Regions from separate parts of the Citrobacter sp. Igbk 17 genome, predicted to be linked through region 2. Evidence: predicted binding sites of a transcription regulator. Region 2 holds the regulator's gene; each other region holds the start of a gene.
The links. The regulator CRP, encoded in region 2, controls carbon source genes, mostly activating them, when cyclic AMP is high. The targets are predictions, from matches to a motif close to ATGTGANNNNNNTCACAT.

Region 1 (7,812 bases), on a different contig from region 2:
GCCGGGGACGTGTTTCCAGCGTCAGATGATAACGTTGCAGGTGTTCACGGACTTCGGCCATATCGTTTTGCAGCGTCGCACGACTGATAAACCATTCATCAGCTAAATCTTCAAGTTTCAGTGAAAAGGCCGACGTCAGAAAACGGACCACCAGCCAGTGTACCCGCTCCTGGCTGGTTCGCGGGATGCGCAGCAACGTTTCAGGCTGCTGCGTTTGCAGGGAGTGATAACTTGCCGGGTCATCAATTTTAAGCTGGTAACCGCTGCCCCTGCTGAGAACAAACTGCGCGCCGTACTGGGTAAGCAGCGCGTTTAGCGCCGTAATATCCGCACGTACGGTGCGTGTAGAAACCGACAACCGCTGCGCCAGCTCATCCTGCGGGAGCGCTTCGTTTTGCAGCATGTCAAACAGCTGCGCTAAACGTTGGTTGGGGAATCTCACGTCAGTTTCCTCATCTGTTAATTAGCCTACGCAGGCGCGGGTGATCGCCAGCAGTTGGCGAACGTCCTGCGGACGGGTATCGCCACTCACCTTATCAATAATCGAACTATAGATGTGAGGAATGATTTTGCTCACTCCAGCATCAAGGGCGATCTGCAGGATTTCCGCGAAATTTTCCAGGTCTATACCGCCGGTAGGCTCAAGCCAGAAGTCGTGGCGGGCGCAGGCCTGCGCGACCGCGATGTATTCGTCACGGCATTTCAGACCGCCCATCGGAAAGTACTTAATTGAGCTACCGCCCATATCTTTGAGCAGAGCAATCGCGGTTTCAACCGGCACAATGCCGTCTGGTGCCTGGCTGCTTAGCGGACCGGTGGAAATTTTCACCCTGCCCGGCGTCCCCGTTGGCGAGACCAGACCATTGACTACCGTATCCTGCTGGCCCAATAACGCACGGCTGGTTGCCACGCCGGTAAACACCTGATTAACATGCTGAGGCTGCACCTGGCGGGAAATTTCACTGACCATTGCCGACTGGTTCGGATCGCCCGCCCCCAGCCCCACAGACAGTGCATTGTCAATAAGCGCCGCGTATTCACGCATATCCGCAACCGCGCTTTCGACGTTGGGGTAATTTTTTGACAACACGCCAACCAGCACGTGTCCTTCCGCCGCCGCATAAATATCCCGGGCGTTCTGTTTGGAGCCTGCCAGCACGTTCAGACAGACGCGATCGCGGTAAAAATTAGGGGTTAATTTCATGCTTTTTGCTCCTGCGAAATCACTTCAGCAATCCGGCGAGCCACAATCTCCAGTTGCGCACGATCGACGCTGCGCACATCCGCCTCAATGATGCCTTCATTGGCTTTGTAACCACGGAAGTAAATCGCATACTCCCCTTGCTTCAGCGCGTCGACCAGTTCGCCCGTGGCGATACCGGTTACCGCTTCGTCAAACTTAATTTCTGTACGTGCAATGTCACGCCCTGCACTGTCCCACACGACACGAGCGCTCACACCATTCAGGGCATTCAACGCCTCTATAAACGGCGTCATTTTTTCTACCATCTCTGCGCCGCTCTCTTTCTGCGCGCTTAGGTACAGTTCGATAGCACAGGTCAAACCGAGGATGCCTTCTTTGCCGACCTTCATTGCCCGGCCAATGCCCGCCGTCTGGCGTTTGACCCATTCAACATACTGCGTTTTGCCAATCACCAGACCGCTGGTTGGCCCTTCGATCGCCTTCGCTCCGCTGTAAATGACCAGGTCCGCGCCGACACGGTAGTAACATTGCAAATCCTCTTCCGCCGCCGCATCGACGATCAACGGTAGGTTATGCGTGCGAGCGACCACCGCAGCCTGCTCTACGCTGAGCATGCTTTTCTGTACACAGTGGTGAGATTTGATATACAGAATGGCCGCCGTGCGCGGTGTAATAGCCGCAGCCAGCTGCGCCGCCGAGCATTCGTTGGCATAGCCCGCTTCCACTAACTTACCGCCGCCGAGCGCCACCATCGCGCCAACCGGAGCGCCGAAGTTAACGTTGTGGCCTTTGGGTAGCACGATTTCGTTGTTATCGACAGGCGTCACGTGCAGGTTTTCCAATAGCCAGTCACTGTCTTTAACCAGCACCGCCGCCACCGACTGGGCAATCCCTGCCGAGGCACAGGAAACGACGGTTGCCCCTTCCACATCCAGTAACTTCGCAATGTACTCACCTGTCTTATTGACCAGATCTTTCATTTCGAAGTATTGATTCATCCCCGCCATCGCAGCCTGAACCACTTCCGGTCGTGGCGTGGAGACACCCAGTGCCGTCATGCGACCGGATGTATTAATCACCTGTTTTAAATGGTACTTCTCAAAAATTGAAGGCATGTTCCGCGCTCCCTTGTTCGGTCATATAGCCCTTACCCGCACGTATTGCGGCAAGCGGCACCAGCAGTTGTTCAGCCTGCAGGCTGTCGTTTTCGGCATCTACCAGCACGCCTGGCTGGCGTTTCAACGCAAAGAGGGTCAGATCGGCATCCAGCCCCACCTGCAGTCGGCCCTTGTTTTTCAGCCGCAGACCATCGGCCGCATTGGCGGTTACGCATTCAATAACCTGCGGCAGTGACATGCCGATAGCGAGAAACTTCGACATCACATTCGCCAGGGAATACACCGGGCCGCTGATACGATTGCGACAGTAAATATCGGAACTGATGGTGTGCGGCAGAATACCCAGTTCGATAGCGCGTTTCGCCACCGCAAAGCTGAGGCTGGCTGTACCGTGCCCAACGTCCAGACGAACCCCGCGCGAAATCGCCCGTGTCACCGATGCACGCAGCTCACCTTCCGGTGTCAGAATGCGGTTTGGCTTACCGTTGTAGCAGTGGGTGATGATATCGCCCGCCATCAGGCGTTCGGCAATCTCATCCAGATCCGGGGGGTTGTTGCCGATGTGCACCATCAGCGGCAGGTCACCGTTCTGCGCCTGCATCGCTTTAGCCCGATCCAGCGGTGTAATGCCATTTTCACCGACCACGCTGCTGCTCATGCGCGCCTTCAGACCCACGATAAAATCGGGGTGGCGTTTCACCGCCTGCTGCACCGCATCGGCGTCGATATTGGCCATGTTAGCCAGCTCGTTCTGCGCGATAAGCCCAACGCGGGAGATATTCAGCAGTGCATAAACTTCAGTGGCTGCATCGCGCGTCAGCGTGTAAAAATCGTCAATATCATCAGCGCCAGTACTGCCCGCATCCACCACCGTAGTGACACCGGTGGCAATGCCCACGCTGTCGGGTTGGTCATGATAAATCGGGGATTTGGGATAACAGTGGACGTGGGAATCAATCCAGCCTGCGCTGACGTAGCACTCGCCGCGTAAGTCGATGATGTTTGCCGCCGGGCTATCAATGTCGCCCAGCGCCGCGATTTTGCCGTCCTTTAGCGCAATATCACTCACCGTATCGTCAACCAGACGCGCATGGCGCAGGAGTAAATCAAACATGTCTCTCTCTCCTGTTGAAATGGGGGCGGTCGTGTAGGCCTGATAAGCGCAGCGCCATCAGGCGTCATTTCCGGATGGCGGCTGCGCCTTATCCGGCCTACAACGGCACACCATCAACTAATGGCAATCGGGAAGATGGAACCGAGGATCATCGCCCCAAGGATCGCACCGCCGGTGATTGGTTTCTGCCACAGGTAAAACAGCAGTGCGCCCGCCAGAGAGCCGATCCCGATAGGAATAGAGGCCGTCATGGCACTGAGGATAATCAACGGCCCAAGGAAGCGGCCGGAGGCGTTGCCGGCCCCCATCATCACGTCAGCCCCGTAGGTCGAGTCGCTCTGATTGATGGTGAACTTACGCGCCAGAATGATGATGTAGCCAATCGCCAGACCAATCACCAGACCGGTGACCAGTGAGGCGGCAAAATTGGCGACCGGGAAAATAATGCCCGCCCCCAGTAGCAGCGCCGGAACGCCTAACCCAACACCGGTCTGAATCGCCCCGCCGATGTCCAGAATCCCCACCAGCGAACCTTCAATGATGCGGGCAAACAGGAAGCTTGCACCAAAAGCCGCTACCGCGCCGTAGGAGCCGGTATCCATTCCCGCTTTAAGCATCGCCACGAATGCCACTTCGTTGAATGCACCAATGCCATACAGGTAGTACATGTGCGTTCCGGCAAAGACGCCAGAAGAGAGCAAGCCAACGAAGATCGGGAATGACCAGTCGGCAAACCAAAAACCTTTATTTTGTTCCATGATGGCCTCCGTTATTTGCCACTGAGCGAGTTGTGGATCAGTTCCAGCCAGTTAGGCACGGTCAGATGGAAAGATTCGATCATCTTCATATCGAAGCCGCGGAAGAAGCCGCTCAGGACGAACAGCGCGACGATAGCCACCATCATCACTTTGGTGACGTGGTTCCAGCCGCTCTCTTCAACACCTTTACCAATCAGGATACCGAGGACCAGACCCGGAACGGCGTTACCCATAATCAGCTGTGCTGCACCACCGAAAACGGTCGCCCAGAAGCCAGATTTTTTACCGGCATCGATCGCCGCCAGCCAGAAGATCACCGGCATTACCGTGTTGACCAGCAGGTTGGCTGCGGGAACCAGCACCTTAACGGCGGTAACCTGCAATGCTTCGGGTACGGATGATGCGGTAAGGTTCAGGAACGTCACAACGATCATGCCAATGACGCCACAAGCAATCGCCATGCGTTTAGGATCGTGCAGCGTTTCACCGACGTTGCGATTTTTGATCATCAGCGCGGCGGCACCCCAGTTGGGGATGATGCGGTGGTCAACGTCCTGAGTGAACGCCCCCGCCGCAACGGAAGAAGCCCAGGCGTTAAAGAAGAAGCCCAGGCCGAACGAGAAGTGAGAAGCCGGATCCCCTTCACAGGAATTCAGTTCCCCAAGGGTACGAAATGCGCCCATCCCTTGAGTGGTAGGCGCATGAAACATGCGTGCAGCCCCAGCGCCGACACCGACGCCAACCAGCGCGCCGATGATGAGCGATTTTATTAATATTATCAGGAACATAGTTATGCCTTTTAATAGAGAATCAGCGTTGCGTAACGAAATCCACCTTGTCGAGATTGATGGCAGTCACGTTGACAGTCACATCCAGCTCCACGCTGAAAGTGCGTCTTTCCCGGCGTAGAAAGAGGAATAAAAACGCCTCTTTGCGCACCGTTTCACGCGCTTGAACGACCTGCACATCCTGTGGCTCAATACGCAGTAAGATATGCGGCGATGCTTTCATCACCGCAGCCTGAACGTGGTTCAGGGCATCGGCAAAGGCGCGCGCTTTGGCTTCGCCCTTGCCAGTGACTCTCACCGTGGTGGTGAATTGCTCTTTCATACTTAAGCGCCGTATTTCTTTTGCCACGCCTGTACCAGGCGCTCGCCGAGCTCTTCTTTGTCCATAAAGCCGAACCCCAGCACGTTGCAACCTTCGTTGATGGCGGTCACGCCCTCTTCAACTGAGCGCATTCCATATTTCGCCTTGTAGCCGTATTTGGTCTGTGCAGTGATAGCCCCCGCGCCGCCGCTGCCGCAAAACGAGATGCCAAAGGTGGCATTTTCCGCTTTCATCACATCGCCCAGCTTCATATCAGCGGCAACGCCCGGTACCACAACCGCACGGCCGCCTGCTTTCTCAACACCTGCCGCCACTTTCTGGCCTTTACCCAGACGATCGCCAATCACTACGGTAATCTGTTCCATCTTTTGCTCCTTAAAGGTTGTCTTTCGCGACTTCGAAGTGCACCGACAGCAGCCAGGCCTCTTCCTCAGGAAGATTGCCAAACTCGGCGACGACGTCGCGGGCAAGCGCCATTGATTCGGCAGATATTTCATCAAATAAGCTGGCATCGACTTCAGGTAGCGGTTCACCCGTGACCGAGCGGTGCGCCATAGCGCGAACGTGCGATGTCAGCATCTGTTCCTGTACTGCGTTGGGAATAATGTGGCGTTCACGCAGCAAGGCATACACCTGCGCCAGCATGCGCTCGGCCAGTTCCACCGATTCCCCCATGTCATTCATTACAGCTCCGTTATTCACTCGTCTTACCCCACTAATGGCTCTGAGGGTAAAGTAGCGGTGGAGGTTAAAAGTTTGTAGCGAGTTGTTTTCCACTTCGAAGTGGAAACGGACGCAGCGACAGTGATCTGTGCCGCAAAAAGGGCGGGATTGGTTATTTTCCCCTTGGATAACGTGATGGAGATCGCACGAGATAGCAGGGAAACCGCAAGCGGCAGGAAAAACGGGTTGGCGTTAAAAGTTAAATAATGTGATGGGGATAACGTTTACTTATGGGTGAGAGTGGTGCCGGAGGGCGACGCTGTCGCGTCTTATCCGGCCTACGGTTGCGCAGGCCGGATACATAAATTAACGATACTTCTTATGGTAAGCGTTGCGGGTGGTTTTCAGCTCTTCCGCTGCGGCTTTCGCCTCTGAGACTTTACCTTCATTCGCCAGTTTCAGCGCACCGTCGATCTGGCCGATCAGCGTGTCAAAACCGTGGCGGAAATCTTTCATCTCCGGGCTATCAGGGGATTTGCTTTCCAGCTTCGGTGGTGTTCCTTTCTGTGCATCCAGCGCAGCTGTACGCATTTTCGTTAACGCATCTTTTAACTCGGTCGCGTTATCCGTTTTTTCAACGATCTTCAGGTTGTCGTTGAGGATCCCCATGTCGTCTTCAAGATCGGCTGCAAAGGCAGAAGAACCAAGAACCAGCGTTGAAGCCGCGACGATCGCTAACAGGTGTTTACGCATTGCTCACTTCCTTTTTATTATTAAAAAATAACGCCAGATACCCTAAATCATTCGAGCTGCAGCTTGAAGTATGACGGGTATTACTGCCCGGCGATCTTCATCTCCGGCAACAGTACCGAACCACACTGTATATTGCTGCGGGTTTCAATATCATTACCGACGGTGACGATATTTCGCCACATATCTTTTAAGTTACCGGCGATGGTAATTTCGCTCACCGGGTACTGAATTTCGCCATTTTCAACCCAGAAGCCCGCCGCGCCGCGCGAGTAATCCCCGGTAATACCGCTCACGCCCTGCCCCATCAGCTCAGTCACCACCAGGCCGGTGCCCATCTCTTTGAGCAACTGCTCGAAGCTTAGTCCCTGCCCCGGAATTCGCCAGTTGTGAATTCCGCCCGCATGGCCGGTGCTCTTCAGCCCCAGCTTACGCGCAGAGTAGTTGGTCAGCAGCCACTGGGTCAGCACGCCATCTTTAATAATGTCACGGCGTTCCGTACGCACGCCTTCGCTGTCAAATGGCGAAGAGGCCAGCCCTTTCAGCAGGTGCGGATGTTCTTCAATGGTCAGCCATTCCGGCAGAATTTGTTTGCCCAGCGAATCCAGCAGGAACGTGGATTTGCGGTACACCGAGCCACCCGCAATGGCGCCGACGAGGTGTCCAAACAGCCCGGTCGCCACTTCGTTGGCAAAAATAACAGGTGCTTTCATGGTGGAGAGCTTACGCGGCGACAGGCGCGATAACGTGCGGCGAGCACAGTCGGCCCCCACCCATTCCGGCGTTTGCAGATCGCCCATCGCACGGCCAATGGTGTAGGCATAATCGCGTTCCATATCACCATTTTCTTCAGCGATCACGCAGCTGGAAAGAGAGTGACGCGTAGAGCAGTAACCCTGCAACATGCCATGGCTGTTACCAAACACTTTGATGCCATAGTGGCTGTTAAAGCTGCCGCCTTCGGTATTGGTGATGCGTTTGTCCGCCTGCAACGCTGCCTGTTCAGCGCGCGCCGCCAGTTCGATAGCTTCATCAGGCGTGACTTCCGCCGGATGGAACAGGTCTAAATCGGGTGCATCAAAGGCCAGCAGGTCT
Region 2 (7,812 bases):
TCCGCACTGCAGGCGATATTTCGTAAAGTGGTAAGCGAAGCCCTGGAAATTGAGTAGAATAGCGCGGTTCTTCTGTACCGGAGCCGCCATGATCCTGCTTATCGATAACTACGATTCTTTTACCTGGAACCTGTATCAATACTTCTGCGAACTGGGCGCAGATGTCCTTGTCAGACGCAACGACGCGCTGACGCTGGCGCAAATTGATGCCCTGAATCCGCAGAAAATCGTCATTTCTCCGGGGCCATGCACGCCGGATGATGCGGGCATCTCGCTGGATGTCATTCGTCATTATGCGGGTAAGATCCCTATGCTGGGCGTTTGTCTGGGCCATCAGGCAATGGCACAAGCCTTTGGCGCGACCGTCGTGCGGGCGGCGAAAGTGATGCACGGTAAGACTTCACCCATTACGCATACCGGGCAAGGTGTTTTTCAGGGATTGGCAAACCCGCTAACGGTGACGCGCTACCATTCGTTGGTGGTCGCACCTGAGACGTTGCCTGAGTGCTTTGAAGTGACGGCGTGGAGTGAAACGCAGGAGATTATGGGCATTCGTCACCGGGAGTGGGATATGGAAGGGGTGCAATTTCACCCGGAGAGCATCCTAAGCGAACAGGGGCATCAGCTGCTGGCTAATTTACTTAACCGGTGATTTAGGGTTGCTATTTAGTGATTTTTTATTCATATTTTGTGATTATAATTTCACTAGCATTTCTGCTTAACAGGGTGGTAATGACATGGCAACTGAACAAACTGCAATTACGCGCGCAACATTCGATGAAGTGATTCTGCCGATTTATGCACCGGCAGAGTTTATCCCGGTAAAGGGGAAAGGAAGTCGAGTCTGGGATCAACAGGGTAAAGAGTACGTTGATTTCGCGGGCGGCATTGCAGTGACCGCGTTAGGGCATTGCCATCCGGCACTGGTCGAGGCATTAAAAACCCAGGGTGAAACTCTGTGGCATACCAGTAACGTGTTCACCAATGAGCCGGCGTTGCGTTTAGGCCGCAAAATCATTGATGCCACTTTCGCTGAACGCGTGTTGTTCATGAACTCCGGTACCGAAGCTAACGAAACCGCCTTTAAGCTGGCACGCCATTACGCCTGTGTGCGCCATAGCCCATTCAAAACTAAAATTATCGCCTTCCATAATGCGTTTCACGGTCGATCGCTGTTTACCGTTTCCGTGGGTGGGCAGCCGAAATACTCTGATGGCTTTGGACCAAAGCCCGCGGATATCATCCATGTACCGTTTAACGATCTGCATGCCGTAAAAGCGGTGATGGATGATCATACCTGTGCGGTGGTGGTTGAGCCTATTCAAGGAGAAGGCGGCGTCACTGCGGCTACGCCGGAATTCCTGCAAGGTTTACGTGAACTTTGTGACCAGCACCAGGCGCTGTTGGTGTTTGATGAAGTGCAGAGCGGGATGGGGCGTACCGGCGATTTGTTTGCCTATATGCACTATGACGTGACGCCGGATATCCTCACCAGCGCGAAGGCGCTAGGCGGCGGTTTCCCGGTGAGCGCGGTACTGACCACCCAGGAGATTGCCTCCGCGTTCCATGTTGGCTCGCACGGTTCGACTTACGGCGGTAACCCGCTGGCCTGCGCGGTTGCGGGAGCGGCGTTCGATATCATCAACACCCCGGAAGTGCTGGAAGGTATTCAGGCCAAACGGCATGCCTTTGTGCAGCATTTGCAGAAAATTGATCAGCAGTTTGATATTTTCAGCGATATTCGCGGCATGGGACTGTTGATTGGCGCTGAGTTGAAGCCGCAGTTTAAAGGCCGGGCGCGTGATTTCCTCTACGCTGCTGCGCACGAAGGGGTGATGGTGCTAAACGCCGGGCCGGACGTGATGCGTTTTGCACCGTCGCTGGTGGTAGAGCAGGCGGATATCGATGAAGGGATGCAGCGCTTCGCGCAGGCGGTAGCGAAGGTGGTGGGCTGATTGCCGGATGGCGGCGCGAGCGCCTTATCCGGCCTACAGGGTAAGGTGTGATTCGTAGGCCGGATAAGCGTAGCGTATCCGGCAAATCTCTTAACCCTTCATGTCCCGCAGTCGGCGGCTCAGCCAGATACCGTGGTGCGGTCGCTGGCGCCAGGCAACAGAAGAGATGGTGTGCATGGTGTTAAGGTGCCCCAGTATTCGTTGTAGATGCTGCTCAAGCGTACTTAATGGGCCGTGTGAGAGCATCTCTGGTGATTCGAGAATATTCACATCACCAGAACTTCCCGGTCCGTCATATTCCAGCCGCTGTTGACAGCGCTGGAGTGCAATTTCGCAGGATTCCAGATATCGCTGCGCCAGATCCGGCGTCAACATCGTGTGCTCCCTTGCCAGGGTAGTCATTGCATTGATGTGCTCGACGATGAACTGGCTGTGTGTAACCCACAGTTTCATATCTGCCAGATAGTGCGAGTTAAACCCAGGTTCCTGCATGGCCTGGTTTAATGAGTTAAACAGCGTGTTTTGCGCCTGATTGACCCGCATGCGCTGATACGCCAACGGCGTGGCCTGCGGATCGTTGCTGAGGATGAGACGGATGGCTTCTTGATCTGCTCCTAGTGCATCGTGAGCGTTCTTACGTAGTAAACCACTCTGCCATTGCGGCCACAGCCAGAGCGTACCGCCAAAGGCGATCAAACAACCGATCACGGTGTCGACAAACCGGGGCACGATAAACTGTTCCCCGTTCAACGTGAGTAACTGTAGGGTATATACCGCTGTGACCGTAAAGCCCACGGTGGCCCAGCCGTAGTTTTTACGGATGATCAGATAGCTAACCAGGGTTATCAGCAGCATAGCTGCCAGCGTAAAACCCTCAGGAATATGAAAGTGCAACGTGACGCCGGCAATGACCAGTCCGACAAGCGTGCCCACCGAGCGGTGTAAAATACGCACCCGGGTTGCGCCGTAGCCATTTTGCGTGACGAACAGTATCGTCATCAGGATCCAGTAAGGTTTTGGCAGGTGTAAAGCGCTACCCATTAGGCTTGCGATACTCAACATGACGCTGATGCGTCCGGCGTTACGCAGCGCCGGAGATTTCAACGACAAATAGTTTTTCAGTGCAGGAATTAACGGTAATCGACGCTGTTTATCAGCCATCAAATCCCGGGCATACAGTGGGCGTTGGGTACGCAGCACGCGGGCAATGCGGCTGAAATGCCAGTAGCAAAATTGTCCCACCGGATTATCCGGGTGCTGCCGGGCAATCTTCTCCAGGGTGCCGATCTGCTTTTCCATCGAAAAACGCGTCGGTAAGCGGTGATACAAAATGTCATCGGCCAGTACGCGTAGACGTTCCGCAACGGTGCGAGCATTCCAGCGAATCACCTGTTCAGCATGACTACGCTCGACCAGCTTTTGCACTTCTTCGGGCTGGTGCAGGCTAACGGAAATATGCTCCTGTAAATCCAGCGCTTCCTGGAAAACACGTAGCAAGCGTTTGTATTCATTATTGTGATGTGCCGACAGCATGTGCATTTGCTGGTAGCACTGGGTAATCAGATCCACGGCTTTCTGTTGACGGACCAGCAGGGGGGGTAGCGCTTTTTCGGGATCGGCATGCTGGGTCAACATGCTGTATTTAGCCTCACAGTAATCGGCTAATTCGCGGTACAACAAACTGAGTGATTCGCGCAGCGGTTGTTCACGCCACATCCAGAACCAGAACCAGTTAAACAGGCCGTACCATACTGTCCCCAGCGCGTAGATCAGCAATGGCTCCCAGACGGGCATGTTCCCGGCCAGACTCAGTGTGAAAATCGCCGCGATCAGTGAGGCGGGCAGAAGTCGTGCATGCAACGGGCTTAGCTCAGCAGTCACACCGAGAATCAGCGTCAGGCCGGTGAGGATCAGCGGCAGCGGTATAGTCTGTGCCAGCAGTAACTGCATTATCAGGCTGCAGCCGGCAAACAGCGACGCGCCAATCACTAAGCGTTTGAAAAAGCGCTTATGTGGGGTATCAAGACCCGCAATATTGCAACAGGCAGGGACGAGGGAGAACAACAGTCCCAGATGAAGCTGACCAATGATAAGACCGACAGCCACAGGTAAACATAGCACCAGCGTCTGTCGTAGTGCGTAGTTGATCTCGGGGTGATAAATCAGTCTTCGCCACATCGGAGCAAACAAAAATGGCGCATTACTACGTAACACGCCATGTCGATGGGATTAACGCGTGCCGTAGACGACGATGGTCTTACCATGTGCGGAGATCAGGTTCTGATCTTCCAGCATCTTCAGGATACGACCAACGGTTTCACGGGAACAGCCAACGATCTGGCCAATTTCCTGACGGGTGATTTTAATCTGCATGCCATCCGGGTGGGTCATCGCGTCAGGCTGTTTCGCCAGATTCAGCAGAGTCTGGGCGATACGACCGGTTACGTCGAGGAAGGCAAGGTTGCCCACTTTTTCAGACGTTACCTGCAGACGACGAGCCATCTGAGAAGACAGGCGCATCAGAATATCTGGGTTGACCTGGATTAATTGGCGAAATTTTTTGTAGGAAATTTCAGCGACTTCACATGCGGTTTTGGCACGTACCCAGGCGCTACGTTCCTGGCCTTCTTCGAAGAGGCCTAATTCACCAATAAAATCGCCCTGATTCAGATAAGAGAGGATCATTTCTTTCCCTTCTTCATCTTTGATCAGCACTGCCACTGAGCCTTTAACGATGTAATACAACGTTTCCGCTTTTTCACCCTGGTGAATCAGCGTGCTCTTCGATGGGTACTTATGAATATGGCAATGAGACAAGAACCATTCGAGAGTCGGGTCTGTTTGCGGTTTGCCAAGCACCATGCGCGGTTATCCTCTGTTATAAGCTGTCTCCAGAGCCAGAACACGACGCTGTCTCTGGGGTTGCAAAAATGTGCTTCCCGCTACCTGGGAAGGGGGCTGCTAAAAATAGATTGCAGCCTGTAATGTGATGTCCTCTGCATACATGCAGTACGTCAATGTATTACTGTAGCATCCCGACTGTTTTAGCATAGCTTTCGCCGTGTGTCTCCTGGTGTCTCGCTTCAGCATGACGCAGGTCGCCTTCCATTGCGAGAATTGTTATGTACGCGTAATCTGTCAGGAAAATTGAAACATTGGAGTTACGAAATATGCAAGCGCGTGTAAAGTGGGTTGAGGGGTTAACCTTCCTCGGTGAGTCCGCCTCAGGCCACCAAATTTTGATGGACGGTAACTCTGGTGATAAAGCGCCGAGCCCGATGGAGATGGTATTAATGGCGGCAGGGGGGTGTAGCGCCATTGATGTCGTGTCCATTCTGCAAAAGGGACGCCAGGATGTCACCAACTGCGAAGTGAAGCTCACCTCTGAGCGCCGTGAAGAAGCACCGCGTCTGTTTACCCACATCAATCTGCATTTCATCGTGACGGGGCGCGACCTGAAAGATGCGTCTGTGTCTCGGGCGGTTGATCTTTCTGCTGAGAAATATTGCTCCGTGGCGTTGATGCTGGAAAAAGCGGTGAATATCACCCATTCCTACGAAGTGATTGCTGCTTAACATATGATGCCGGATGGCGGCGTAGCCTTATCCGGCCTACATAACGATACCGACTCGTAGGCCCGATAAGCGTAGCGCCATCGGGCACATCCCATACATCACTCTATCTTTTTACCTTCCATCAGCCTCTGCACCAATGGCAGCATGATCAATTCCATCGCCAGCCCCATCTTGCCGCCCGGCACGACTAATGTATTGATATGGGAAATGAATGAACCCTGCAGCATAGCCAGCAGCCAGGGATAATCGATGCCTTCCAGATTACGAAAATGAATCACTACAAAGCTCTCATCCAGTGACGGAATACTCTTTGCCGCAAAGGGGTTGGAGGTGTCGACGGTGGGCACTCGCTGGAAGTTAATATGCGTGCGGGAAAACTGCGGCGTAATGTAATTGATATAATCGTCCATTGAACGAACGACCGAGTCCATTACCGCTTCACGTGAATGCCCGCGTTCGCTGGTATCGCGGGTGAGTTTCTGGATCCACTCCAGGTTCACAATAGGGACAACACCAACAAGCAGATCGACATGCCGCGCCACATTTTGTTGTGGTGTAACGACGCCGCCGTGCAATCCTTCATAGAACAGTACATCAGTAGGTTCAGGAAGCGGTTGCCATGGGGTGAATGTGCCCGGAACCTGGTTCCATGGAACGGCTTCATCATAGGTATGCAGATATTTACGCGACTGTCCTTTTCCCGTCTGGCCGTACTCAATGAAGGTTTGTTCGAGCAGGCCAAAGTCATTCGCTTCAGGGCCGAAGTAGCTGATGTGTCGTCCGGCGTCGCGCGCTTTGCGGATCGCCATATCCATTTCCGGGCGGGTATAACGATGAAAACTGTCACCTTCCACCTCGGCGGCACGCAGATTTAACTGTGCGAAAATTTTACGAAACGCGAGGCTGGTGGTGGTGGTCCCCGCGCCACTGGATCCTGTTACCGCAATCACCGGATGTTTGGCAGACATAACAACTCCATAAATAGGTTGGTTTTTTATTATAGTCAGCCGTCGGCAGCGGATTACTCGTGAAGCTGTTTCCTCGGCATTATGTTGACCGTTTCATGCAGTTCGGACCACACCAGCACAGCTTCACCTGATTGTAGTTGGCGTTTGACGTCGGCGACTTTTTGTTCGAGCGAGCGTTCATGTTCACCATAATCGGTGCCTTCGCGCAAGACAAAGCTTTCAATCAGGTTATCCAGTGCGTCCGGGGAGATGTCTTGCCAGGGAATCATCATGATGATGCCTCCAGATATGTTGTCAGCCAGTCTGGAATACGCGATTCCAGCCACATCTCAGGGCGACGTAACGTGCCACCAATAAATCCGACGTGTCCACCGTGCTCGGTGAGTTGATACTCCACCTGTGGGGGCAGATTCTCGGGTTGTGGGATGACATGGCTATCCATAAACGGATCGTCTTTGGCGTGGATAATCAGCGTCGGTTTGGCGATCCGATTCAACAGTGGCATGGCGCTGCACTGACGATAGTAATCTATAGCATCAGCAAAACCGTGGATTTTAGCCGTGATCAAATCGTCGAAATCGCGAATACGACGCAGGGATTTTAATTGCGCGAGGCTCACTGGCAGCGACCCCGGATACGCTTCCAGTTTCCGTGAGGCGTTGGCTTTCAGCAGATTGAGCAGGTAGCGCTGGTAGACGCGGGAGAAACCCTTCTCCATGTGATAACTACACGCTTCCAGCACAAACGGTGCAGAGACGATAACTGCCGCATCAATGGGGATCGTGTTCCCTTCTTTCGCCAGCAGGCAGGCCAGCATATTCCCACCGAGCGAATAACCTACTGCAGCGGTTGGAACGCGTCCAAACTCTCGCTCCAGCCAGTTTAAAAACCAGGTGCCATCTTCTGTTTCACCAGAGTGATAAATACGATTCAGGCGATTTGGCTCACCGCTACAGCCACGAAAATGCATCACTACACCGAGCCAGCCGCGCTTTTGCGCCGCTTCAATCAGGCCATGCGCGTACGGACTGTTCAGGCTTCCTTCCAGACCGTGAAAAACCACCAGGCGCGGCTTATGTTTGGCCTGCTGTGGATCTTCGCTCCATGCCAGGTCGACAAAGTCACCATCGGGTAATTCCAGACGCTGCCAATGGGCATCGAACTTCACCTTACGGCGTATTAAACGCGGCAGCATCGTCTGTAGATGACGGTTACTGATACCACGCATCGGGCGGAATTCTCGCGAATCGTCGGTAGGTGGGGTCATTTCTGTGGATGTGATTTCAACCATAACACCAGAGCAATTAATAATCG
Region 3 (7,812 bases), on a different contig from region 2:
TTGCGTCGCTGTACTAAACAGCGTATTTGCATAGCTCATCTGTGATGCAGGAACATCCGCAAATGCCAACGTGCTGACACCGGTAAACTGAATTGAGCGAAAAACGCCGCCCAGATACAGCACCAGTAAAATTACCCATACGGGAGTTTGCGGCGTGATCAGCGCACAGGCCAATAGCGCCAGCACATTAAGCGCGCCGTTTATCAGCAGCAGCTTTTTAAAGCCTAACCAGCGTATTAACGGGGTAGTCGCGGGTTTAATCGTCAGGTTGCCAACAAACACGGCCAATACCAGGGAACCGGCATGAAAAGCATTCATACCAAAACCAACCTGAAACATCAGTGGCAACAGAAAGGGTACCGCACTGATAGAAGCACGAAACAGAGAACCGCCGTACATCGTGACACGAAATGTAGGAACGCGCATGGCATCCAGACGAATCATCGGCCACGCGGTTTGGCGAAAATGACGCAGGGCAAACAGGAACGTGGCGATTCCAAGTACCAGAAGTCCCGCAGTTAACCAGCCCTGCGGCTGTTGGGTTCCCAGCAGTTCCATCGCATATACCAGACTGACCATCGCGACCGATGTGGCAATAAAACCGGGAAAATCGAACGGGCGACGTTCGTCATCATGAATATCCGGGATAAAACGCAGCGCCAGCGCTATCGCCAGCAACCCCAGTGGCACATTAATAAAGAAGATCCAGCGCCAGTTGGCATAACTGGTAATAAATCCGCCCAAGGGGGGGCCAATTATGGGGGCCACTAAGGCAGGCCAGGTCAGGGTGGCGATCGCGGTGATCAACTGATGTTTAGGCGTGGTACGCAGAACGGCGAGGCGGCCGACCGGCACCATGAGTGCCCCCCCGACACCCTGTAAAATGCGCATTGCCACAAAACCTTCAATGCTGGTGGCGAGTCCGCATAAGACTGAGGCGAAGGTAAAGATCGCCAGTGCCAGGGTAAACACTTTTCGGGCACCAAAACGATCGGCAATCCAGCCACTGGCAGGGATGAGAACCGCCAGCGTAATCAGATAAGCACTGATGCCGATGTTCAGATCAACGGCCTGCACGCCGAAACTTTTTGCCATATCGGGCAGGGCCGTCGCAATCACCGTGCCATCGATGAACTCCATAAAGAAGGCCCCGGCGACCAGTAGTGCAGCCGGAGAAAGACCCCGCTTATTTTCAACCGCTAAATGTTCACTCATGTTGTGCTTGCCATCTCAAACGAAATTAACTGGAGCTGTTTTTTTATTTTCAGCGCGGCTGTACTGCTTTCGCCGCTACCGTTTCGAGCGCTGAATGGGTACTATGACGACCTTTCTATAAGGAGCTCACTATGTCCCAAACACTGAATGCCGATCAGGAACTGCTCTCGGACGTTGTTGCCTGCCAGTTGGTTATCAAGCAAATCCTGGATGTTATTGATGTTATTGCCCCGGTAGAAGTTCGGGAAAAAATGTCCAGTCAACTGAAAAGCATCGACTTTTCCAGCCATCCCGCGGGGGCTGATCCCGTTACGATGCGCGCAATTCAAAAAGCGGTTGCGTTGATCGAGCTGAAATTCACCCCGCAGAATGAGTCTCACTAAAATAAACCGTTGTTTCAGGTTTTAGAAAGGTTTTTTTGCGCCTCTCAGAACGGGAGGCGCAGATTTGTCGCGATCGGATATCAGTGATGTTGGTAGTTTACGACGTTTAGCAAATGCTTATCCGTTTGTGCCATACACAATCCAGCGCGTTTAGCGCTACGAACTTCATCAAGAATCGTTTGTAACAGCACGCCATCCTGCTGCTGTTCTTTTTCCAGATCATGAAGAAAATCAACGGTTGGCGCGTCGTTCAATGCTTCGGCTTCATCCGTCAAACGCGACAGCGTACGCGAACGCTGTTGATAATCTTCCAGCGTTTTCTGAAACAGTTCTTCAAGCGAAGTTAGCTCATCACCGGGAACATCGATGGCCTTGACGATGGGGTTAGCCCCTGCGCTTTTCATAAAATTAAACATACGCATCATTTGCGTCACGTTACCCTGCGCCTGAGTGCGCAGAAACGTCGCGGTGCCTGTCAGGCTGTGTTCGTAGCACCATTCACTGAGGTGAAGGTAGAGATTCGATGCGTAAAACTCAAGGTTCATTTGCGTGTTGAGTTTGTGAACAATTCCAACTGCAGCCATATCAATATCCTTATTTCCAGAAAGGAGAAGTACGTCACCAACGCCAGTACAACGGGCTGCCGTTGCACTTCACATCTACGTACGAGTAATACTGTTAGCAGAAAAAATCCGTTCCGCCGGTCCTTTAGATGATCACGAATTATATTCGCTTCCGATCGTGAATCAGCATAGCGCGTGCTTGGCATTAAGAAAATCCTTAAAACGGCCTATTTATGTTTTTTTACATATTGGTATAGCAATATTCTTGGCTATGCCATTTGTGTATATAATGGGTGTGAATGTAATTAGATGATTTATAATGTATTTATGTAAAATAAAGATAATGAAATGCTGTTTCAAGTCTCAAAATTAAATTTCATGCCGCGGTATTCTATGACGTCTGGTGATTATCACTGTTGGTTTTGATGGGAATTATCCGGTGAAGTGATGTGCCTGAAAATTATCTTCAACCTAATTTCTTGCGCCAGATCAGTTTTAATAAATTTAACGGAATGAATTATTCGGCATTTGTTGTTGGATATCGGTGGATTAATCGAGGAGTTGTATATGAAAAAAGTGGCGGTGTTGCTGGCACCCGGTTTTGAAGAGGCTGAAGCCATTGTGACTATTGATATTCTACGTCGCCTGCAAATTGAGGTTGAGACGCTGGCCTGCGCAGAGTCCCGTGCGGTGGTGAGCTATCATGACGTGCCAATGGTGACCGACAGTACGCTGGAGGCCCGTCGGGATGCTTTCTACGATGCGATCGTGTTGCCAGGGGGACCACAGGGTAGCGTAAATCTTGCCGCCAGTGCTGCAGTTGTCCAGTTTATCTCTCGCCATGACGATGCAGGAAAACTGATTTGCCCGGTTTGTTCGGCAGCCGCGCGGGTGCTGGCGGGTAATGGGTTACTGAAAGGCCGGCGCTACGTGTGTTCAGGTGAGCTGTGGCAAACCATCACCGACGGCGAGTATGTCGACGCGCCTGTTGTTGAAGATGGAAATCTTATCAGTGGCAAAGGACTGGGCCATATTTTTGATTTTGCGTTTACGCTTTCTGCACGTCTGTTAGAAGACGATATTCCTGTTCGCGATCACGCTGACCATATTTATTACCCTTGGTAATCATTGGACTCCCGGATGTTTCGATATTCGGGAACAAGGATTCACTGGCTGAGGTTATGGATTAATCTGCTATTTCTTATTTTTCCTATTCTGAAAATTGTGTTTTTTTATGTCATTTCCCGCTGAATTTATGTACGCAACTACTGTAATTCTAGGGTGTGATGCCGCTCTCTTATGGAGAATCAATTTCCCGCTAAAACTACTCTCAGCACTGGCATTGATCTTATCAGTAAAAGGTAATGCTTTGTTTTACGTCCGGATTACAAAAAATCGTTTGATTTTACCCTACATAAAAGAACGTTAAAGCTGGAGTTAACCATGCACAAATTCACTAAAGCGCTGGCGGCCATCGGTCTGGCCGCCATTATGTCACAATCCGCTATCGCTGAATCCATGAAGCTCGGTTTTCTGGTCAAACAACCGGAAGAACCCTGGTTCCAGACGGAGTGGAAGTTTGCAGATAAAGCCGGTAAAGACCTTGGGTTTGAAGTTATTAAAATCGCCGTTCCAGACGGAGAGAAAACCCTGAATGCTATCGACAGCCTGGCGGCAAGTGGTGCAAAAGGATTTGTAATTTGTACGCCGGACCCGAAACTCGGGCCTGCTATTATGGCAAAAGCGCGTGGCTATGACATGAAAGTCATCGCGGTTGACGATCAGTTCGCCAATGCGAAAGGTAAGCCTATGGATACCGTGCCATTGGTGATGATGGCAGCAACCAAAATTGGTGAACGCCAGGGCCAGGAACTGTACAAAGAGATGCAGAAACGTGGCTGGGATGTGAAATCTTCCGCTGTAATGGCGATTACCGCCAACGAACTGGATACCGCGCGCCGTCGTACATCGGGTTCGATGGAAGCGCTTAAAGCTGCAGGCTTCCCGGAAAAACAGATCTACCAGGTCCCAACCAAATCAAATGATATCCCTGGCGCATTCGACGCCGCAAACTCCATGCTGGTTCAACATCCTGAAGTTAAACACTGGCTGATTGTCGGGATGAACGACAACACTGTGCTGGGTGGCGTGCGTGCTACCGAAGGGCAGGGGTTTAAAGCAGCAAACGTTATTGGTATCGGTATTAACGGTGTTGATGCCATTAGCGAACTCTCCAAAGCGGAAGCCACCGGATTCTACGGTTCACTGCTGCCTAGCCCGGACGTTCACGGTTATAAATCCAGCGAAATGCTCTACAACTGGGTCACCAAAGGCGCAGAACCGCCGGTGTTTACTGAAGTTACCGATGTGGTGCTGATTACTCGCGACAACTTCAAAGAAGAACTGGCGAAAAAAGGCTTAGGCGGCAAATAACGCAACTGCCGTAAAACGATCTTATCCGGCCTACAAAAACGCCCTTTGTAGGCTGGATAAGGCTACGCCGCCATCCGGCAACCGTTTAGATCCACGGAGACGTTATGCAACAGTCTACCCCGTATCTCTCATTTCGCGGCATTGGCAAAACCTTCCCTGGCGTAAAAGCGCTAACGGATATCAGTTTCGACTGTTATGCCGGGCAGGTGCATGCACTGATGGGTGAAAATGGCGCCGGGAAATCAACATTATTAAAAATTCTCAGCGGAAACTACGCGCCAACCACGGGATCTATAGCGATCCACGGACAGGAGGTTTCGTTTGCGGACACAACCGCTGCGCTGAACGCCGGTGTCGCCATTATTTACCAGGAACTGCATCTGGTGCCGGAAATGACCGTCGCCGAGAACATTTACTTAGGGCAGCTTCCGCATAAGGGTGGGATTGTGAACCGCTCGCTGTTGAACTACGAAGCGGGCCTGCAGTTGAAACATCTGGGGATGGATATCGATCCTGATACTCCATTGAAATATCTCTCCATCGGTCAGTGGCAAATGGTGGAGATTGCTAAGGCGCTGGCGCGTAACGCCAAAATTATCGCTTTTGATGAACCCACCAGCTCTCTTTCCGCCAGGGAGATTGAAAATCTGTTTCGCGTGATTCGTGAGCTACGCAACGAGGGCCGCATCATTCTGTACGTTTCGCACCGTATGGAGGAGATTTTCGCGCTGAGCGATGCCATAACCGTGTTTAAGGATGGCCAGTACGTCAAAACGTTTACGGACATGCAGCAGGTTGATCACGACGCACTGGTCCAGGCGATGGTGGGGCGTGATCTTGGGGACATCTACGGCTGGAAGGCCAGACCTTACGGTGCGGAGCGTCTGCGTTTGCATGAGGTAAAAGCCCCAGGCGTGCGCACCCCGATCAGCTTATCGGTACGTAGCGGCGAAATCGTCGGACTGTTCGGCCTGGTGGGTGCCGGACGTAGCGAATTAATGAAAGGTCTGTTCGGCGGCACGCGCATCACACAAGGTCAGGTGTTTATTGACGAACAAGCGATAGAAATCCGCAAACCCAGTCACGCCATTGAAGCAGGCATGATGCTGTGTCCGGAGGATCGCAAGGCCGAAGGGATTATCCCGGTCCATTCGGTACGCAACAACATCAATATTAGTGCGCGCCGTAAACATGTCACGGGGGGATGTCTGATCAACAACGGCTGGGAAGAGACCAATGCTGACCATCATATCCGCTCACTCAACATCAAAACGCCGGGTGCAGAGCAACTGATCATGAACCTCTCTGGCGGTAATCAGCAAAAGGCCATACTGGGGCGCTGGTTATCGGAAGAGATGAAAGTAATTTTGTTGGACGAGCCTACCCGCGGCATTGATGTTGGCGCGAAACATGAAATTTATAACGTGATTTATGCCCTGGCTGCGCGCGGTGTTGCCGTGCTGTTTGCCTCCAGTGACCTGCCGGAAGTTCTTGGCGTCGCCGACCGCATTGTGGTGATGAGAGAAGGTGAGATCGCAGGTGAATTACTTCATGAACAGGCGGATGAACGCCAGGCGCTGAGCCTTGCTATGCCTAAAGTCAGCCAGGCAGTCGCCTGAATAAGGAGAATATGATGTCTTCCGTTTCTACATCGGGTTCAGGCGCTGCGAAGTCGGCGTTAAATTTTGGCCGAATTTGGGATCAATACGGGATGCTGGTGGTATTTGCCGTGTTGTTCCTGGTTTGCGCTATTTTTGTGCCGAACTTTGCGACTTTCATCAATATGAAGGGGCTGGGTCTGGCGGTATCTATGTCGGGTATGGTGGCGTGCGGGATGTTATTTTGCCTGGCATCCGGCGATTTTGATCTCTCGGTAGCGTCCGTTATTGCTTGCGCAGGGGTGACGACTGCAGTGGTCATTAATATGACCGAAAGCCTGTGGATTGGCGTGGCGGCTGGGTTATTGCTCGGTGTTCTGTGCGGTCTGGTGAATGGTTTCGTGATTGCGCGTTTAAAAATTAACGCGCTGATCACGACGCTCGCTACCATGCAAATTGTTCGTGGTCTGGCCTACATTATCTCTGACGGTAAAGCAGTGGGTATCGAAGACGAACGCTTCTTTACGCTTGGCTATGCCAACTGGTTAGGGCTGCCTGCACCGATCTGGTTAACCGTGGGCTGCTTTATTGTTTTTGGCCTGCTGTTGAATAAAACCACGTTTGGTCGCAATACGTTGGCGATTGGGGGCAATGAGGAAGCTGCACGTCTGGCTGGGGTGCCGGTCGTTCGCACGAAGATTATTATCTTCATTCTTTCCGGTCTGGTATCCGCCGTTGCGGGGATTATCCTGGCATCACGTATGACCAGCGGCCAACCGATGACCTCTATTGGTTATGAGCTGATCGTGATTTCTGCCTGTGTGTTAGGCGGCGTTTCGCTCAAAGGCGGCATCGGAAAAATCTCATATGTCGTCGCAGGGGTGTTAATTCTGGGGACGGTCGAGAACGCGATGAACCTGCTGAATATCTCTCCATTCGCACAGTATGTGGTGCGAGGTTTGATCCTGCTGGCGGCGGTGATCTTCGATCGTTACAAACAAAAAGCTAAGCGTACTGTTTGATGATTTAAATCCCAACTTTTTAGTCTAGCTTCGACATATCGCCAGCCGCTACCCGGCTGGCGATTGTTTTTCTAAATGGCGAGCACGGTCACACTGTCTATACTTATACCCGTCATACATCCTATATACGGCGCGATCCGCGCGGCGTACAGACCATGACGAGGAGGAGAATCGGGTGACAGCATCGCTAACCTTACCCCCTGAGCATCCCACAAATTGTGCTTATTTTTTCGATCTCGATGGAACACTGGCTGAAATCAAACCGCATCCTGATCAGGTTGTAGTTCCACAGACAATTCTGCAGTTATTACATCGCCTGGCCACGCAAAATGCGGGTGCTCTGGCATTGATTTCAGGGCGCTCAATGGCAGAGCTTGACGCACTCACCACCCCATATCGTTTCCCGCTCGCCGGGGTGCATGGGGCAGAACGCCGTGACATCAATGGTCAAACCCATATTGTGCATTTGCCTGCGGCGGTTGAGCGCGAAGCGGGGGCGTTATTGCATGCGGCGCTGGCGACATTACCGGGGACAACGCTTGAAACAAAAGGCATGGCTTTTGCTCTGCACTACCGGCAGGCGCCTGAACATGAGGCC

Region 1: the regulator CRP is predicted to act here: its motif matches at 6,158-6,175, upstream of NNO08_RS06425 (glycine dehydrogenase).
Region 3: the regulator CRP is predicted to act here: its motif matches at 3,443-3,460, upstream of NNO08_RS22295 (arabinose ABC transporter substrate-binding protein).

Annotation. Positions count from the first base shown of each region.
Region 1 covers NZ_JANEWI010000007.1:98,474-106,285, reverse strand. Annotated here, with positions in the region: gene NNO08_RS06465 (BglG family transcription antiterminator) at 1-442, opposite strand, end outside; gene dagF (2-dehydro-3-deoxy-phosphogluconate aldolase) at 464-1,204, opposite strand; gene NNO08_RS06455 (DgaE family pyridoxal phosphate-dependent ammonia lyase) at 1,201-2,319, opposite strand; gene NNO08_RS06450 (amidohydrolase/deacetylase family metallohydrolase) at 2,303-3,436, opposite strand; gene NNO08_RS06445 (DUF4310 family protein) at 3,550-4,194, opposite strand; gene NNO08_RS06440 (DUF4311 domain-containing protein) at 4,206-4,982, opposite strand; gene NNO08_RS06435 (DUF4312 family protein) at 5,005-5,304, opposite strand; gene NNO08_RS06430 (SFCGS family glycine-rich protein) at 5,307-5,669, opposite strand; gene NNO08_RS06425 (glycine dehydrogenase) at 5,680-5,988, opposite strand; gene cybC (cytochrome b562) at 6,334-6,720, opposite strand; gene pmbA (metalloprotease PmbA) at 6,801-7,812, opposite strand, start outside.
Region 2 covers NZ_JANEWI010000051.1:8,631-16,442, forward strand. Annotated here, with positions in the region: gene NNO08_RS21215 (putative adenosine monophosphate-protein transferase Fic) at 1-57, shown strand, start outside; gene pabA (aminodeoxychorismate synthase component 2) at 89-652, shown strand; gene argD (bifunctional acetylornithine/succinyldiaminopimelate transaminase) at 738-1,955, shown strand; gene NNO08_RS21230 (YccS/YhfK family putative transporter) at 2,046-4,133, opposite strand; gene crp (cAMP-activated global transcriptional regulator CRP) at 4,185-4,817, opposite strand; gene NNO08_RS21240 (OsmC family protein) at 5,126-5,530, shown strand; gene NNO08_RS21245 (phosphoribulokinase) at 5,629-6,498, opposite strand; gene NNO08_RS21250 (YheU family protein) at 6,552-6,770, opposite strand; partial or broken gene NNO08_RS21255 (hydrolase) at 6,767-7,812, opposite strand, start outside.
Region 3 covers NZ_JANEWI010000060.1:2,336-10,147, reverse strand. Annotated here, with positions in the region: gene NNO08_RS22315 (MFS transporter) at 1-1,215, opposite strand, end outside; gene NNO08_RS22310 (DUF2766 family protein) at 1,347-1,598, shown strand; gene NNO08_RS22305 (non-heme ferritin-like protein) at 1,679-2,182, opposite strand; gene NNO08_RS22300 (DJ-1/PfpI family protein) at 2,729-3,286, shown strand; gene NNO08_RS22295 (arabinose ABC transporter substrate-binding protein) at 3,605-4,594, shown strand; gene araG (arabinose ABC transporter ATP-binding protein AraG) at 4,699-6,213, shown strand; gene araH (arabinose ABC transporter permease AraH) at 6,228-7,214, shown strand; gene otsB (trehalose-phosphatase) at 7,390-7,812, shown strand, end outside.